2 regions of the Brevibacillus sp. BC25 genome follow, and region 2 is predicted to be linked to the other one. Evidence: predicted binding sites of a transcription regulator. Region 2 holds the regulator's gene; the other holds the start of a gene.
The links. Region 2 encodes LexA, which represses DNA repair genes until DNA is damaged. Its sites were predicted from a motif close to CGAACATATGTTCG; they were not measured.

Region 1 (3,208 bases), 240 kb from region 2:
TAATTTATTCAGTTCATGAAGTCCAGCCTTATCTAAAAAAAACAATAGGTTTGTTTTTTTGAAATCTTCGAGGTCATTGTATATCATCAAAGCATATCACTCCTCAAATTTTATGGTGAAATACTGCATTTTATCCTTTGAAATGCTCTAAAAACTTATTGAAGTACAGACTTCTTTGGTGAAAAGTGCTCCATGAACTTAAATTTAGAGCATTTTATTTGATTGCATATTTTCATTCAATCTTAACCACATATTGAGTGAGCTCAGTTCTAGCGATTAGTTTTACCTTTTTGGCGAGAACCAAATTCGAATCTTCTGCCAATAATAATTGATCTTTATTAATAGGATGAATTAGGTACCATTTCTCAATTTGTACTGATGGTGATGAGTTAGGATAAATAATTGATAATGGTGAACTGGAAGCATTCATTTCTATGTAGTAAGCCTTTTTTGGGACCATCATCTTGTTAATGATAATGAAATAAAAAAAATAAAGTGGTGTAAAGATATTTGCAGTTAAGAACATTGTGGTAAAAATTTTAAAACTCATACCGTTTTGTTGCTGGACAGCCTCAGCAGTAATAGGAGTAATAATTAGACTCAAATATGGAAAGGTGCAAAAAACCAAGACTATACTTACTATGCGGAAAGTCTTGTTGTTTCTTAGTGAGTTTAAGCTTGATGTCTCCGTTATTATGTAAGCAAGACTGGTATGCATTGTAGATACGAAAAAAAGAACACTAAATAAAACTTGATTCATATCGCCTAACAATAAATCGTATTCGATATATACCATAACCAAAACACTTGTGAGAAGGGCAAGCATCATGTTGGTTAGAATAAAGGTGAATATTTTATTTGTGATACGTTGCTCTTTAGTTAGTAACCGTAATTCAATGCTACTAGCTGAAAAGAGTGTTAACACATCGAATTTGTAAATCATAAATAAGACAATAACTACTGCACTTGTAATATAGGTCGGTAAACCCAGTTTATCAAATAAATTCAGTAATTCCGTACTAGTCATTCGGGTCAACCTTTCAATTATCTAAATGGTGTGATTATTACAGATCATTAGAACAATAGGGATTAAGAACCGTATTATTGTTGCATCTGACATAAGCTTTGATAGGTCCATAAGCATTCCTCTTAGAATAGGCATATTTTAGTAGTTACACGTATAATAATGTTTTATAGGTAAAAAATCCGTCGTATTATGTCGAAAATCAGGAATATTACCATATTTACTTTTAAGTAATGGCGAAAAATGAAAAAACCTGCTATTTAAGCAGGGGAAAGTTAGTCTACAGCAAGTTTTAATCTATCATGCATTTTTTGTAATCGTGCTCCGCATAGTTGCGGTGTCACTTTAAAGTGGTCCGATAAAATGTCTAAAATATCAGGCTGCTTGAAATCATAAGCAGCAATCATATGGAGTGGCAGCGCAGCATACCTTGTAAAATTCCTTGCATCCCATTCCTGTAGCTCACGAAAGGAAGCGGGCATCATTAGTTGGCGTCCTGAGTGACGAAGGATATGGCATAGCTCATGGTAAAAGTGCTCCCTTTGCACAAGTGAAGGGAGTCGTTTGTCTATCGTTATACTTTTGAAACGGCCGTACTCATATGACATTGATGGGATCTCTTTATAAAAAAGATGGATGCCTAGTGATCTTGCAATACGCTGCTCGTCTAATTCGTCAGGTGTTTTTATCCCAAGTTTTCTGTAAAAGTGGCTTATCCAGGATTCAAGTGAGGTAGGAGAGTAGGACAATTTCATCAGATCACCTCTTGGGAACGTTTGTTCTTGTGGGTGTATTTTACCAGATGCTGAGACTATTTTCCATTCTAAAAACAATGTATAATTTTTGAAGATTAACTGCTACGGGAATTAGTTGGTCCGTGATAGGCACAGGAATAGATGAATGGATCAAAAATAAATTCAGAGGAGATAAAAATGGACAATTGGATTCCATTGTCGCATGAGCAATATGGTCTGGTTTGGGATAATTTTTATAAGGATTTCAATTTCAAACCTAGTGTCCATAGCAGTGATTGGCCTTCCTATCGTTTACCGGTACCTTTTGTTACTTTTGATATTACTGAATATACGGATGACGATATCGATGATCTGGAGGAAAAGTGCATTACCAACTTTAGAGCGGTAACTGGGTCTGACGAATACATCTACGCACTGGATTGGCACCACACATCGTACCACTACAATCCGCATTTAGAGAATGGCAATGCAAGGATAGGGTTTTACCCAGATGGTGACTATTACTTCTTTTTGAATAAAGATTTTAAGTGGGGATATTTAGGGCATCCTTGGGAACAATCAATTAGCATTTTTGGAGAAGAACTGATTCATCAGTTTGAAACCAATAGACCAACTATAATTGGGAAGATAATGTGCAGTAAACGATGAAGTATTACTCTAATTAGTGCGTATATCTAAAACAAAATTAAAGGCAGCTGTATGGTTCAACATTCTTTTTACAAGCTTATTACTATGCCTCTTGATCACTGATCAGGAGGTTTTGTCGTTTTATGTCGGCAGAATGGTGTAGGTATTTAGAATTATTTATCGAATAGTACTGTAGCTACATTAACTACTTCTTGGAGGGATCATAATGGATCAAAGAGATTCTGAAAAAATTATTAGACTAGCTCGAGAGGGTAAACAGATCTCGAAAATTTGGGAAGAGGATTTTCCAAACTATGATTACTGGGAAATTTACGTAGAAGTTCATGCAGCTGGCGAACGGAGTTCTCTTGGAATAAAGAGAATGATAACTGGTAGATTAAATAAACTGCAAACAGTTAATGGAACAGAAAGAGAAGAGATAATACAAGAAATTGATGATTTAGTTAGCCATCTTTACTCTAGGTATAAAGAGAGTCAGAAAAAACTAGATGAAATAAGAGGAATTATTGGTGGTTAAGCAACGAATCTTTTGAGTCATGTTAAAGAATGTAAACAGTTGAAATGGATCAAGTTTTTGTGGAGGTAATTATATTGATTCGAATAGCACATGTAAAAGTAAATGGTTTTAAAGGTTCCGAACGTAACTTAAGCCTTACTTTTCCAGATGACCAGGTAACTATAATTTTTGGTTCGAATGGGACAGGAAAAACATCTCTATTAAGGGTGATCCATGCCATTATTTCATTCAATCAAACAATATTAGTAAGAGAAAGAATTGAAT
Region 2 (3,208 bases):
TAGTTAACGACCTGTTTCACATAGTCATCTGTTGCCTCGCGAATATCATTGCGAAGCTGCTCCATTTCTTCGTCGATCGCTGAAATTGTTTCATCCAGCTTTTTTTGTTCCCATTCATAATCACGATGCTGTGTACTCACATTCATTCCCCCTCACATGTATCGTGTCATTGGACGTATTAGGACCATTGCCTAGCCAACCATATTCCAACCGCACAAGAAAGTAGTCCGACTCCCAAACTGAGAAGAGCGTACAAAGTGCCACGCAACAGCTGACCTTCTCCCCAAAAAGAGACCACTTCCAAGGAGAAGCTAGAGAACGTCGTAAATCCTCCCATAACCCCCGTTGCAAATAAAAGATAGAGTGTCGGAGATAAAATGCCACGTTCTTTCCCCAGCACGAACAAGATGCCGATGATCAAAGATCCACAAACATTGGCGATCCAAGTTCCCCACGGCCATCCCGGCTGATTCGCAAGCAAAGACAATAGGTAGCGCAAAAGTGAGCCAACTGCTCCTCCAACCGCCACAGCTATCCACGCCATCGCTTTCCCTCCCTGAATATCAAAGCGTTATGTATGTCACAGAAAAAGACACCCTAGCGTCAAGCGAGGATGTCTGTCGTATCAGTAATTGTTATCTTACTGTTTTGGTTTATTTTCTTCAAGGTCTTCCACATAACGGATGGAATCCAAATTTGCTCTCAATGAAAGCTTAACAGCGTCAATGTACTTTTGGCGCAATGCTTTTTGTTCGAGCTTTTCCTCTTCGGTCAAACCTTCTTCGCGAGATTTTTTGACCAATTCGTTAATGCGTTTAATTTCTGCGTCAGATACCACTGCTGGTTCCTCCCACTCTGTAGTAGTGCCGCTTCATTATACCACATTCGAATGATCCCGCAAGACAGCCGAACACTTACGGAGTATCAGGAAGGATGAGAGTCTGACCTGGGTAAATCCTGTTGCTCTCTAAACCGTTCGCATCTTTAATTTCTATTATATAGTCGCGAACATCCATATGCTGATCTGCATTGTATTGAACAGCTAACGACCATAGGCTATCTCCAGATTGTACGGTTACTTCTATACCTTGTGGCTCCTCCATTGGCGAAGAAGCAAACACTAGTTCGGTCAATAAGTAAAAAAAGAGAGTAAATGTAATAAGAAACAAGAGAGCTTGTCCTCTCGTGATACCAAAACGAACACGACGTTCTTCTTTTTTCTCGAAACGATTTTGTTCTGTCGATGAATTCATAATAATGGCCTCCTCACAAACATACGTTCTGATCACTTGTAACCTCATGATAAATGAGAACATATGTTCATGTCAACAAAGAATCGAACTTATGTTTGTCGAACGCAAGCTCCCATGGTATAATATAGGAAAATATGTTCGAGAAATCAGGGGTGTCTTTCTATGTCAAAATTATCGAGTAGACAACAAGCCATCATCGAGTTCATACGAAAGGAAGTTCGTGATAAAGGATATCCTCCTTCTGTACGTGAAATTGGGGAGGCTGTTGGACTAGCTTCCAGCTCAACGGTACATGGGCATTTGGCACGCTTAGAGAAAAAAGGCCTCATTCGTCGAGATCCTACCAAACCTCGCGCCATCGAATTGCTATCAGATGAAGATCGTTTTCAAGACAATTTCGAAGACTCTGTCGTCCGTGTGCCAGTAATCGGAAAAGTAACCGCTGGACAACCGATCACTGCCATTGAGGATGTGGAAGAATACTTCCCGCTTCCAGACAATATCGTGACTTCTGACAAGGTCTATATGCTGCGCGTCTCCGGGAACAGTATGATTGATGCCGGGATTCTCGACGGAGATTACGTAATTGTTCGCCAACAGCACGTAGCGAACAATGGTGACATTGTCGTAGCCATGACAGAAGAAGACGAAGCAACCGTCAAAAGATTTTTCAAAGAAAAGAACCACTTCCGTCTCCAACCGGAAAATGCCACGATGGAACCGATCATTCTGGAGCATGTCACCATTCTCGGTAAAGTCATCGGTGTATATCGACTCATTCACTAATTTCCACGTAAAAAAGGACAGCCTCGGCTGTCCTTTTCGTTTTCCGTATGTTATCTGGCGACAAAAAACCAGATGATCATCGTAACTTGCAATATGACTTTTACGACCGCACTGCCCAAAAATCCGATCAGTGAGCCTACGCCCGCTTTCACTGCTCGCTCCATCGACTGCTTCTGCACCATCAACTCTACGAGGACGACGAATACGAACGGCAAGATCAACATACCAAACGGTGGGAATACGAAGATCCCGAGGATAATTCCAACCGCAGCAGCAATGGACGACCACTTGGACCCTCCGTACCTTTTTACGAAGTACATGTTCGTGAGCAAGTCAGCACCATAAAGTAGAATACTTAGAACGACCATTCCCCACCAAAAGGATGCGGGCAATCCCGCTCCTGGATCTGCAATGAAAAAGTGATAGAGCAAAAAGCCCGCCCACAGTAATATCGTATCAGGTAAAACTGGTAAAAAAATTCCTGCGATGCTTAGCAAGAACAATAACACAACCACTACCCACAAAAATATTTCCATCTACTACACTCCCTTCATCTAGGTATACGAGTGATTACCGATTTCGTTGCGTACTTATTCACTTTTGTCTAAACTATTTTAAAAGAAAGTAGACATGGAGGTAGTCTCTTGAGAAATTGGCATGATCTCTCTTACTTGAGCAGAGGAACGATGCGCCAAAAAGCGGCGTGGGAAGCGATTCAACAGACGCACATCATGGAGGTACTATCCGATTATCGTCCAGTGCTTGCCGGAACCATCCCATTAGACATTGACGTCAAGCAAAGCGATCTGGACATTATTTGCGAGAGTCATGATCTGGAACAGTTTGTGCAGGCAGTTCGTACAGCATTTGGCTGCTTGCCCGGATTTGAAGTGACACACCTAGATGTAAAAAGTACTCCCACGTGCGTTATTTCGTTTTTCACAGCTGACTTTTGGTTTGAATTGTTTGCTCAACCGGTAGCTGTCGAAAAGCAAAACGCCTATCGTCATATGGACATCGAAGAACGACTGTTAGACATAGGAGGCTTGGATGCGTACCAACATATCAGAGCTCTGAAGCAAAGCGGCATCAAAACAGAGCCTGCATTTGCTCAATACTTTCATATTCCGGGTGATGATCCATACGAGGCTTTGTTGCATTTGGAGCCG

Region 1: the regulator LexA is predicted to act here: its motif matches at 1,794-1,807, upstream of PMI05_RS07800 (ImmA/IrrE family metallo-endopeptidase).

What each region holds. Positions count from the first base shown of each region.
Region 1 covers NZ_AKIX01000028.1:302,925-306,132, reverse strand. Annotated here, with positions in the region: gene PMI05_RS07810 (hypothetical protein) at 1-90, opposite strand, end outside; gene PMI05_RS07805 (hypothetical protein) at 233-1,027, opposite strand; gene PMI05_RS07800 (ImmA/IrrE family metallo-endopeptidase) at 1,300-1,779, opposite strand; gene PMI05_RS07795 (DUF2716 domain-containing protein) at 1,957-2,427, shown strand; gene PMI05_RS07790 (hypothetical protein) at 2,633-2,944, shown strand; gene PMI05_RS07785 (AAA family ATPase) at 3,019-3,208, shown strand, end outside.
Region 2 covers NZ_AKIX01000028.1:62,084-65,291, forward strand. Annotated here, with positions in the region: gene PMI05_RS06470 (UvrD-helicase domain-containing protein) at 1-140, opposite strand, end outside; gene crcB (fluoride efflux transporter CrcB) at 179-544, opposite strand; gene PMI05_RS06480 (DUF896 domain-containing protein) at 641-838, opposite strand; gene PMI05_RS06485 (LysM peptidoglycan-binding domain-containing protein) at 915-1,253, opposite strand; gene lexA (transcriptional repressor LexA) at 1,416-2,039, shown strand; gene PMI05_RS06495 (DUF456 domain-containing protein) at 2,090-2,575, opposite strand; gene PMI05_RS06500 (DUF4269 domain-containing protein) at 2,684-3,208, shown strand, end outside.